2 regions of the Nocardiopsis baichengensis YIM 90130 genome follow, and region 1 is predicted to be linked to the other one. Evidence: riboswitches for the same ligand, from Rfam matches in the RefSeq annotation. Region 1 holds a riboswitch; the other holds the start of a gene.

Region 1 (5,804 bases):
CCTTCCGTGTGGTGGGACTTCGCCCGGTCGGTCTGAGCCGGAGGCGTCTGGAACGCGGCGAGCCGTCGTGCGGCGGTCGAAGGGACCGGTGCTTCCACGGCCGTGCCCATCGCCGAGGAGGCAGGCCGCCCGGCCCCTCGACCGGCTCACACCGGTCGGCCCGGCAGGAAATGGACCGACGGCCTGGCCTCGGGGCCGCGCGGCTCCACCTCCGCGCGCACGCCGTACACCTCGGCGATGAGGTCCTCCGTGATCACCTCGGCGGGGGTGCCAGCGGCGACGGCCCGCCCGTCCTTCAGGACCAGGAGGCGGTCGCAGAACATCGCCGCCAGGTTCAGGTCGTGCAGGGCCACCACCGCGGTGACCTCCAGCCGGGCCACCAGGTCCAGCACGTCCAGCTGGTGGGCGATGTCGAGGTGGTTGGTCGGCTCGTCCAGCAGCAGCTCGTGCGGCCCCTGCGCCAGGGCCCGGGCGATCTGCGCGCGCTGGCGCTCCCCGCCCGAGAGCGTGTGCCAGGCCTCGTCCGCCCGGTCGGCCAGGCCGACCCGCTCCAGCGCCCGCTCGACCGCGTCCTCGTCCGACCGGGACGGCGCCGACCACGCGCGCCGGTGCGGGATCCGCCCGAGCCCGGCGACCTCGGCCACGGTCAGGTCGGTCTCGGTCGCGGCGTTCTGCTCGACCACGGCGATGCGGCGGGCCGCCGTCCGGCGCCCCACCCGTGCCAGCGGCACCCCGTCCAGCTCCACCACGCCCGCGGCGGCGGGACGGAGCCCGGCCAGCAGGCGCAGCAGCGACGACTTGCCCGACCCGTTCGGCCCGAGCAGCCCGGTGGTGGTGCCGGGCGCGGGCGCGAGGCTCACCCCGTCGACCACCAGCCGGCCGCCGACCGACCAGGAGACCTCGTGTGCGAGCAGGCTCACCGGCGGCCTCCCGCGGACGCGCGGGCGGTGGGGCCGGCGGGGCGCGGGTGCGCATCGAGCGGACGCCGGCGCTTCGGCCCCGCCGAGCGCGACGGGCGGCCCCGGTAGAGGATGTACATGAACGCGGGAACTCCGATCAGCGAGGTCACCACCCCCACGGGAAGGTCCTGTGGGGCGAACACGTTGCGGGACAGCGCGTCGACCCAGACCAGGAAGACGGCGCCGGCCAGCGCGCTCGCGGGCAGGACGTGCCGGTGGCCGGGGCCCGTCAGCGCCCGGACGGCGTGCGGCAGCACGAGCCCGACGAACCCGATCGCCCCGGCGCTGCTGACCAGGAACGCGGTGAGCAGCGCGGTGGCGAGCAGCAGCACCAGGCGGGTCCTGCCCACCGCCACGCCCAGGGCGGCCGCCGCGTCCTCGCCGAAGGCGAAGGCGTCCAGTTCCCGGGCGCGCGAGGCGAACACGGCCAGGGCGGCCACCAGGGCGGCGGCGCACGGCCACACGTCGTCCCAGCGCGCGCCGCTGAGCGACCCGAGCAGCCAGAACAGCACGCTCCGGGCCTGCTCGGCGTCGGCCGAGGAGTACACGATCAGCGAGGTCAGCGCGGAGAACAGCTGCATGACCGCCACCCCGGACAGCACCACCTTGGCGGTGGTGCCGCCGGAGAGCCTGCTGAGCAGCAGCACCAGCGCGAAGGAGACGCACGCGCCGGCGAACGCGCCGGTGGACAGGGAGAACAGCCCGCCCCCGACACCGAGGACCAGCACCAGGACGGCGCCGGTCGAGGCCCCCGAGGACACGCCCAGCACGAACGGGTCGGCCAACGGGTTGCGCAGCAGGGACTGCAGCACCGCCCCGCAGACCGCGAGCCCGGCCCCGCACACCGCGGCGAGCAGCGCGCGGGGCAGGCGCAGCTCCCACACGATGCCCTCGCGCACCGCCGACAGCCCCGACTCGGGTCCGCCCGTCCGGGACCAGGCCACCGCCGCCACCTCGGGGACCGTGATCCCCGCCGGACCGAGGGCGGTGGCGGCGGCCACCGACAGGGCCAGGATCACCAGGCCGGCGGCGGCCGCGGCCGCGCTCCGCCCCGCCGTCATGATGCCGACGACAGCGCGTCGGCGACCTGCTCGATGCCCTCGACCGTCCGGATCGAGGGGTTCATCGACGCGCCGCTCACCACGATGTAGCGCTCCTCGCGCACCGCCTCCATGTTCCGGGTGACCGGGTCGCTCTCCAAGAACTCGATCTTGGCCTCGGCGCTCTCGGCGGTCTGCGTCTCCCGGGTCAGGTCGCCCACCACGAGGTGGTCGGGGTCGCGGTCGGCGACCGTCTCCCAGTTGATCTGCGGCCACTCGTCGGAGGTGTCGTCGAAGGCGTTCTGCGCCCCCACGGCCCCGGTGATGATGCCCGGGGCGCCGCAGCACCCGGCCATGTAGGGGGCGTTGGAGTCGGAGAACCAGTACATGAGCGTGGTGTCGGAGGCGGTGTCGGGGTCGATCCCCTCGGTGGCGGTGTCGACGCGCTCCTGCAGGTCGGCGACGAGCTCCTCGCCGCGGTCCTCGACGCCGAACAGGTCCGCCAGCTCGCGGACCTCCCGGTAGACCGTCTCCATCTCCAGGGGCTCGTCGCGCGTGCCGTCGCCGCCGGTGCTGTTGTCCTTGCCGACGCAGTCGGCGGGGGAGAGGTAGGTGGGCACGCCCAGCTCCTCGAAGTCGTCCCGCTCGGCCACGCCGCCGGTGCCCATGGTCGAGGCGAACGAGGCGCCGACGAAGTCGGGCTCGGCGTCGAGGACGCGCTCGAAGGAGGGCATGTGCTCGGCGAGGCGGGGCACCTTCTCCTCCTCGTCCTCCAGCCCCTCCATGACCGGGTCGGTCCACTTGGCGGTGCCGGCCATGCGGTCGGCCAGCCCGAGGGAGAGCAGGATCTCGGTGGTGCCCTGGTCGAGGGCGACGGCGCTCTGCGGCGGGGCCGCCACCTCGACCTCCCGGCCGCAGTTCTCGATCGTCTTGGGGGAGCCGGCGGCCTCGGGGCCGGAGGCGTCGCCGCCTCCTTCGCCGCCTCCGGCGGAGGCGCATCCGGAGAGCAGGAGCGCCGCCGCGGCCAGGGCGCCGAGGGCGGGGGCCGGGCGGGGGCGGCGGCGGGCGGGACGGGGGACGGGGCTGCCGTGGGCAGCCGGGGCAGGAGTCGCCACGGAGGCCTTTCCTTGTGCGGGGCCCGTGCGCGGGGCCGGCGGACACGTTCTCCCGAAGGCCGCGGGGCGGCCTTCCGGGGTCGGCCAGGTCTTCGGACTCGGGTTCGCACGGCCGGGGCGCCTTCCCGGACCGCGTTCGCGGTCCAGTGGCGTCGTGCCCCGGCCGTCCCCCTCACCGCTGCGCGCCAGTTCCGGATTCGCACCGGATTCCCTGTACGCCCTGATGGGGCGGCCGACGGCTGGAAACCGTAGCAGTCGGGGCCCTCGCGGGCGGAGGGCAGGGGCGCCTCCGGGAGGCGGCCGTCGGTGCACGTGTGCGCAAGATTTTGCAGGATCCGGCCGTGGCCGGCGTGTCCGCGGAGATGAAGGCGGTGTGAGGCCGTTCACATCGCCGGTCATTGCTGCTATGTTTCGGCACGTATTGAAAGTTCTTGCAGATATAGCAAGATCTTTACGTGGCGGTCGTTCCGCGCCGGTGCGGCACGGCCGCCCATCCCCCCGCACCCCCGCACACGAGGAGAGCGCGATGCCCCTCATCCTCCGAAGAACCCTCACCCTGGCCGCGGTGCTGCTGCTCGGCGCGGCCCTGCCGGCCGCGGCCCCCTGGCAGCCCGCGTCCGGGGCGCCCGCAGCCGCGGCCGCGTCCCCGGCCGCCGCCCCCGACGACGGCGGCGCCGTCGTCCACCTCTTCCAATGGCGCTGGGAGTCGGTCGCCCAGGAGTGCGAGGACGTCCTGGGCCCCAACGGCTACGCCGCCGTCCAGGTCTCCCCGCCCCAGGAGCACGTCGTGCTGGAAGAGGAGGGCTACCCCTGGTGGCAGGACTACCAGCCGGTCAGCTACCGCCTGGACGACACCCGCCGGGGCACCGCCGCCGACTTCCAGGACATGGTCGACCGCTGCCGCGACTCCGGCGTCCGGATCTACGTCGACGCGATCGTCAACCACATGACCGGCACCGGGTCGGTCGGGGCGGGCCCGGGCAGCGCGGGCGGCGCGTACGAGAAGTACTCCTACCCCGACCTGTTCGGCGACGGCGCCCACGGCTACACCGAGCAGGACTTCAACACCGCCGAGTGCGGCCGCGACATCGAGGACTGGAGCGACCCCTGGGAGGTGCGCACCTGCGAGCTGCTCGGGCTGAGCGACCTGGCGACCGGCGACGCCTACGTGCGCGAGCGCCTCGGCGACTACCTCGCCTCGCTCGTCGACATGGGCGTGGCCGGGTTCCGCATCGACGCGGCCAAGCACATGCCGCCCGAGGACCTGCAGGCCGTCGTGGACATGCTCCCCGGCACCGTTCCCGGGTGGAACGAGGCGCCCTACGTCTTCCAGGAGGTGATCGCCGACGCGGCGATCGGCGAGGACGAGTACACCGGGATCGGCGACGTGACCGAGTTCGACTACCAGCGCCGGATCGGCCACGACTTCGCCGACGGGAACCTCCAGGGCGCCAAGGACCTGGAGGAGGGCAAGCTGGCCTCGGACAGCGCGGTCTCCTTCGTCGTCAACCACGACACTCAGCGCTCCGAGCCCACCCTGACGCACGGGACCGACCGGGACCGCTACGACCTGGCCCAGGCCTTCCTGCTGGCGCACGGCTACGGCACGCCCAAGGTGATGTCCAGCTACGCGTTCACCTCCACCGAACAGGGCCCGCCCATGGCGGCCGACGGGACCACCGAGGCCGCCGACTGCGCGCAGGAGCGGTGGGTGTGCGAGCACCGCGCGCTCAACGGCATGCCGACCTTCGCGAGCGCGACGGCCGGCGAGGAGGTGTCCTGGGCCGACGACGGCTCACAGCGGGGGCGGGTGGCCCTGGAGCGCGGCGGCGCGGGCTTCGCGGCCTTCAACGCCACCGGTTCGGAGTGGAGCGCCGGGTTCGCCACCGCGCTGCCCGACGGGACCTACTGCGACGTCGCCTCCGGGACCTTCGCCGACGGCGCCTGCGACGGGGCCGCCGTGGAGGTGGCCGGCGGCCGTGTCGAGGTGTCCGTCCCGCCCGAGGGGGCCGTGGCCCTGCACACCGGTGCGGTGGTGGAGTGCGCCGACCCCGGCGGCTGCGACTCGGGCGGGGACCCCGGGGACCCCGGCGCGTGCACGGAGGTCGAGGCCGTCTTCGGCCCGACCGTGGAGACCTTCTACGGCCAAGGGGTGTACGTCGCCGGGTCCGTCGAGGAGCTGGGCGGCTGGGACACCGGCCGGGCGCTGGAGCTGTCGACCGACGAGGGGGCCTACCCCGAGTGGAGCGGCTCGGTCGGGCTGCCGCCGGGGGCGGAGTTCGAGTACAAGTACATCAAGAAGGACCCGGACGGCACGGTGACCTGGGAGTCGGGCGGCAACCGCACGGCGGTGGCCTCCGGTGACGGGTGCGCCGTGGAGCTCGGAGGCGAGTGGCGCGACTGAGCGGCGGGACCGGAGCAGTGAGCCCGGCCCCGGTACCCCGGGGCCGGGCCCCCGGAGGCCTGCTCAGGCTTCTTCGGCGGGCCGGTCGGGCAGGCCCAGGCGCAGGTGTTCGACGTGGTTCAGGGCCTGGTCGATGAGCTGGGCGACGTGGTGGTCGTAGAGCGAGTAGACCACCGAGCGGCCCCGGCGCTCGCCGGCGACCAGGCCCAGGTTGCGCAGCAGCCGCAGCTGGTGCGAGCAGGCCGACTGCGTCATGCCCACCGCGTCGGCCAGTTCGGTGGCGGGC
Region 2 (5,804 bases), on a different contig from region 1:
CGATGCTCACCATGCACTACATGGGCATGGCCTCGATGCGGATGGACGCGGCGATGGCCCATGAGCCGCTGTTCGTCGCGGGTGCCGCGGTGGTGGCGCTGGGCGCCTCGGGCGGCGCGCTGTGGTTCGTGGGCAAGCGGTGGACGCTGTCGGCCACGCTGCTGGGGGCCGGGCTGCTGGGCTGCGCGGTGTCGGCCATGCACTACATCGCGATGGCCGGGGTGCGCGTGGAGGCGGCGGGCGCCCCGGGGCACGAGGCGTCCGGAGGCGTCCCCGCCCTGGCCTTCCTGACCCCGATGGTGATCGGTCCGGGCGCCTTCCTGGTGCTGGGCACCCTGCTGCTCCTGGTCCTGCCCGACGAGCGCCCGGTCACCGGAGAAGCCGCCGTCCCCTAGCCGCTCCTCCGGTGCACCGGCCCAGGCCCAGGGCCCCGAACGGTCCGCTCAGCCCATCGTCTTGCCCGCGCGCGCGTCGCGGCGCATCAGCCACAGGAAGAAGGGCGCCCCGCACAGGGCGGTGAGGATGCCGACCGGGATCTCCTGGGGCGCGGCGAGCGTGCGCGCCGCCAGGTCGGCCATGACCATGAACGACGCCCCGAGCAGGACCGCGACCGGGACGGCGCGCCGGTGGTCCGTCCCCACCAGCAGCCGGGCGATGTGCGGCATCATCAGCCCGACGAACCCGATCGGCCCTGAGAGGGCGACGAGCACCCCCGTCGCCAGGGACGTGGCGACGAACATCAGCGCGCGGAACCGGTGCACCCTCAGCCCCATGCCGTGCGCCATCTCCTCGCCCAGCTGGAGCACGTTGAGCGCGGGCGTGGCGGCGGCCGTCGCCAGCAGCCCGACCCCCACCGCCACTGCGGCCAGCGGCAGGTCCTCCCAGGTGGTCCCGCCCAGGCCGCCCAGCGTCCAGCGCTGGACGGCCCGCGAGGCGTGCGGGTCGCCCGACATCATGATCATCAGGCTCGCCATGGCCGAGCACACCTGGCCCACGACCACCCCGGACAGGATGAGCCGGGTGACCGTCATCCGCCGCCCGGTGCGGGCCAGCAGGTACACGGCCACGAGCGTGCCCAGCGCGCCGAGGAACGCGGCCGCCGGCATGGAGTAGGCGCCGAAGAGCGTGACGCCGCCGATCACCACCAGGACCGCCCCCAGGGTCGCCCCCGAGGAGATGCCCAGCAGCAGCGGGTCGGCCAGCGGGTTGCGCACCAGGGTCTGCAGCACGGCGCCCACCCCGGCCAGCCCCGCGCCCGTCATCGCCGCCAGCAGCACGCGCGGGGCGCGGGCGGTGACCACGATCGCCTCGTGGGCGCGCGGCCAGTCCGGTTCGACCAGCCCGGGCAGCAGGCGGTGGGCGGTGATGCGCCAGGTGTCGGCGAAGGAGACGTCCACCGAGCCGACGATCACGCCGAAGGTGGCCGCCACCGGCAGCGCGCCCGCGAGCAGACCCAGCACCAGGGGCAGGGGGAGCAGGCCGGGGCGGCGCCCCGTCGCGGTGCGCACGCTCAGCCGTCCTCGCCCGGGTGCAGCTGGTCGGCGACGTCGGCGACGGCGTCGCCGATGCGCACCCCCACCACCGCCGAGGACAGCGGCAGGACCGCGAAGCGCTCCTCGCGCACCGCCTCGGTGCCCGAGAGCAGGGGGTCGTCCTTGACGGCCTGGATCTTCTCCTCGACCGTGATCGAGCCGTAGTCGTAGAAGACGATGGCCTCGGGCTCGCGGTCGGCGGCCTGCTCGATGGACACGTCGGAGAACACCTGGTCGACGTCGTCGAAGACGTTGCGCCCGCCCGCGCGCTCGATGATGTCGGTGCCGATCCCCTTGCCGCCGGAGGTGAAGACCGTGGTGTCGACGTTGTCCACCACCAGCACGTCGACCGGTTCGGTGCCCTCCATCCGGGAGTCCGTCTCCGCGAGGCGCTCATCGATCCCGGCGATCAGCTCCTCGGCGCGGTCCTCGACGCCGAAGAGCTCGCCGATGTTGCGGATCTCCTGGTGTGAGGTCTCCACGCCCACCTCGTCCGCGCACTGCTCGAGGCTGCCGTAGGTGGTCATGCCCGCGTCCTCGAGGGCGTCGCGGCCGCGCCCCTCGGCCTCGTCGAAGGCGCTGCCGGGGTAGCCGGCGTAGGCGAAGTCGGGCTCGGCGGCGAGCAGGTCCTCGAAGGAGGGGTACTCGTCGGCCAGGACCGGGACCTCCTCGTAGGCCTGCTCGTACTCGGGCAGCACCGCGTCGTCGAGGTAGGCGGTGCCGACCATGCGGTCCTCCAGGCCGAGCGCCAGCATCACCTCGGTGGCGTGCTGGTTCAGGGTGACCGCCCGCTCGGGCGGGGCGTCGACGGTCACCTCGCGGTCGCACTCGGAGACCGTGACGGGGTAGCCCTCTGCGGGGGCGGCCTCCTCCTCGGAGGCGCCGGTGGTGCCGCAGCCGGCCAGTGCTGCGGCGGCCGCGGTCAGGGCGATCAGGCGCGCGGGGGCGCCGTGCGGGGGTCGAAGGTGCACGTCCGGTCCTCTCCCGGGATCCGGGCGCGTCCGGGAAAGGGCAGGGCAGGGCCGTGCACGTGTGCATCCTCTCCGGGGTCCGCGCCCCTGGTCGGCAACGTTCCGCGACGGGTCAGTCTCCTGACTCCCGGATCGTCGCGTCGCCCGGCCTTCCAGCGCTCGCGCGCCGTGGCCTCCAGCGGGGTCGGCTCCCCGGTCACAGTGGCGGGACCGTGCCGGACTCGCACCGGCTTCCTGGCTCCCGTCGCGGCACCAGCGTACGGGGAGGGCCCAGAGCGGGAGAAGGCAGGTCCGCGCTGTGCGATCGGACAACTGCTCGGCCATGTTCTGGCTGGTCGGACAACTATGGAGGACGAATGTGACGGCCGTATCTCGAAGGAGTGGCGAAGTGCATATCGGTCATTGCGCCGCACGTGACGCGGAGTACAGGATGCGGTGGTCGTCACCATCCTGAGCTGGAGAAAAGGGGGCCAGGCGTGGACCAGTCACTGCTGGCGTCCGTCCTCACCTTCGCCGCGTACTTCGTGGTGATGGTGGGGATCGGTCTGTGGGTGTACAAGCGAACCGTGTCGCTGTCGGACTTCGTGCTCGGCGGCCGAAGGCTCAACAGCTGGGTCGCCGGCCTGAGCGCGAACGCCAGCGACTTCAGCGGCTGGCTCCTGCTGGGGCTGCCCGGTGCCATCTACCTGTCGGGCCTGGGAGAGGCCTGGATCGCCGTGGGCCTGGCGCTCGGCTTCGCCGGCAGCTGGATCCTCATCGCCGGCCGGTTGCGCGTGTACACCGAGCGCGCCACCGACGCCCGCAGCGGCGGCGAGTCCGACTCCCTGACGCTCTCCTCCTACCTGGAGAACCGCTTCGGCGACCGCACCGGTCTGCTGCGCGGCGTCTCGGCCCTGCTCATCCTGGCCTTCTACCTGTTCTACGTCGCCTCCGGCCTGGTGGCCATGGGCGGGCTCTTCGAGCAGGTCTTCGGTCTGAGCTCGGCCGTCGCCATCGTGGCCGGCGTGTCGATCGTGGTGCTCTACACCTTCCTGGGCGGGTTCCTCGCGGTCAGCTACACCGACGTCGTGCAGGCCGTCATGATGTGGATCGCGCTGCTCGTCGTGCCGATCGTGGCCATCGTCGCGATCACCGGCGACGCCGAGCGCGGCACCGGCGGCCTCTCCTCCGTCCTGGGCGGCTTCCAGGGCCAGGGGGCGCTCGACACCGGCGCCGTCCTCGCCCCGGTCGTCGTCATCTCCGGTCTGGCCTGGGGCATCGGCTACCTCGGCCAGCCGCACATCCTCGCCCGCTTCATGGGCATCCGCTCGGTGGGCGACGTGCCGCGGGCCGGCGCGGTCAGCGTGGCCTGGGCCGTCTCGGCGATGACCCTGGCCGTGGTCATGGGCTTCGCCGGCGTCGCCTACTTCGGCTTCGACAGCGAGCTGGACAACGCCGAGAACGTCTTCCCCTCGCTCATCCAGGCCCTGATGAACCCGTGGGTGGCCGGGCTGCTGCTGGCCGCCATCCTGGCCGCGGTGATGAGCACCGCCGACTCCCAGCTGCTGGTCGCCTCCTCGGCGCTCACCGAGGACGGCTACCGGGCCTTCCTCAAGCGCGACGCCTCGCCGCTGACCCTGGTGTGGGTCAGCCGGCTGGCGGTCGTGGCGGTGGCGGTGGCCGCCGCCGGGATCGCGCTGAGCGGGAACAACACCGTGATGGACCTGGTGGGCTACGCCTGGGCCGGGTTCGGCGCCGGCTTCGGCCCGGTGATCCTGCTGTCGCTGTACTGGAAGAGGATGACCTGGACCGGCGCGCTGGCCGGGATGGTCGGCGGCGGCGCCACCGCGGTCATCTGGGACGTCCTGGACGAGAAGGTGCTGGAGACCGGCCTGTACGCGATGGTCCCGGCGGTCGTGGTCAGCGTCGCGGCGATCTTCGTCTTCAACGGGCTCGCCAAGGCGACCGACGGGATGGCCGAGGACTTCGACCGCGTGGACGCCGAGTACCGCGGCGCCAAGCAGAGGGCCGGGTCCGCCTGACGGCGCGGTCCGATCCGACCACGCCCCCCTCACAAGGAAGGGCCCCGCGTACCGTCCGCGCGGGGCCCTTCCGCATGCGCACCGCCGTTTCGGCGTCCCATCTCCGGATCGCCCTCCGTTCATGCATTGTGATGGGGGCGTTCTGGTGCGTAACGGGGGCGAACGGTAGAACAGACGCATGTGTGAGCATCCCGCTGCATGGCGCCGCCTGGGCGGCGAGGGCACGGGTGTGGGCACGGTCATCGCCGAGCGCGACGGCTTCCGCCTGGAGGCGACGGAGGCCGCCGCGGGGGAGCGCCCTTTCGGCGGCCGCCTGACCGTGCGCACGGACCTGGCCTGGGAGGTCCTCCGTGCGCGCTTTGAGGCCGTGACCGATCAGGGCATGAAGGCGGTGGAGCTGTGCCGCGCGGGGGCGCAGTGGAGCGTCGACGGGACACGCCGCCCCGACCTCGACGGCTGCGTGGACGTGTGCGCCTCCTGCACCCCGCTGACGGTGACCCTTCCCGTCCGCAGGCTGGGCCTGCGCAAGGGGGAGGCGCGCGAGATCGCGATGGCGTGGGTCGACGTTCCCGGCCTGACGGTGCGCAAGATCGCCCGCCGGTGCACCCGCTTGGAGCCGGCCGGGGGACGCCAGTGCTACGAGATCAGCGACGAGGCGCTGGGCACCGTCCGGGTGACCGTCGACCGCGAGGGGGTTCCCTTCGACCTCGAAGGCATGTACACGCGCGCCGCGTGAGCGTCGGCGCACCCCGGCCCCTCCCGGCCCCCTGTCGGCCCGCTTCAGGCCCCGATGCCCGGTGCCCTGCCCGGGAGCGGGATAATCCTCCGAGGACAGACGCAGCCCCGGGGAGGACCCACATGAGCGCACCCGACCTGAGCGACGCCCGCAGTGAGATCATCCGCGACCTGGAGGTCGCCCCGGAGTTCGACGTGCGCCGGGAGATCGAGCGCCGCGTCGCGTTCCTCGTCGAGCGGCTGATCTCCACCGGTGCCCGCGCGCTGGTGCTGGGGATCAGTGGGGGCGTCGACTCCAGCACCGCCGGGCGGCTGTGCCAGCTGGCCGCCGAGCGGGTGCGCGAGGGCGGCGGGGACGCCGAGTTCATCGCCATGCGCCTGCCCTACGGGGTGCAGCGCGACGAGGACGACGCCCAGCGCGCGCTGGGCTTCATCGCCCCGGACAGGATCCTGACCGTCGACGTCCGTCCCGCCACGGACGGGCTGGCCGACGCCCTGGACAAGGCCGGCCTGGACTACGCGGGCGACTCGGCCCGGGACTTCGT

Evidence for each region. Region 1 has a riboswitch for cobalamin ahead of C892_RS0113450 (ABC transporter substrate-binding protein). Riboswitches for the same ligand answer to the same signal wherever they lie in the genome.
Region 2: another riboswitch for cobalamin. It lies ahead of C892_RS0124255 (ABC transporter substrate-binding protein); the one in region 1 lies ahead of C892_RS0113450 (ABC transporter substrate-binding protein).

What each region holds. Positions count from the first base shown of each region.
Region 1 is NZ_ANAS01000014.1:29,237-35,040, forward strand. It holds gene C892_RS0113440 (ABC transporter ATP-binding protein) at 147-920, opposite strand; gene C892_RS0113445 (FecCD family ABC transporter permease) at 917-2,020, opposite strand; gene C892_RS0113450 (ABC transporter substrate-binding protein) at 2,017-3,114, opposite strand; cobalamin riboswitch at 3,181-3,365, opposite strand; gene C892_RS0113455 (carbohydrate-binding module family 20 domain-containing protein) at 3,641-5,518, shown strand; gene C892_RS0113460 (ArsR/SmtB family transcription factor) at 5,582-5,804, opposite strand, start outside.
Region 2 is NZ_ANAS01000036.1:48,376-54,179, forward strand. It holds gene C892_RS0124245 (MHYT domain-containing protein) at 1-395, shown strand, start outside; gene C892_RS0124250 (FecCD family ABC transporter permease) at 444-1,508, opposite strand; gene C892_RS0124255 (ABC transporter substrate-binding protein) at 1,511-2,503, opposite strand; cobalamin riboswitch at 2,597-2,763, opposite strand; gene putP (sodium/proline symporter PutP) at 2,980-4,524, shown strand; gene C892_RS0124265 (putative glycolipid-binding domain-containing protein) at 4,703-5,260, shown strand; gene nadE (NAD(+) synthase) at 5,383-5,804, shown strand, end outside.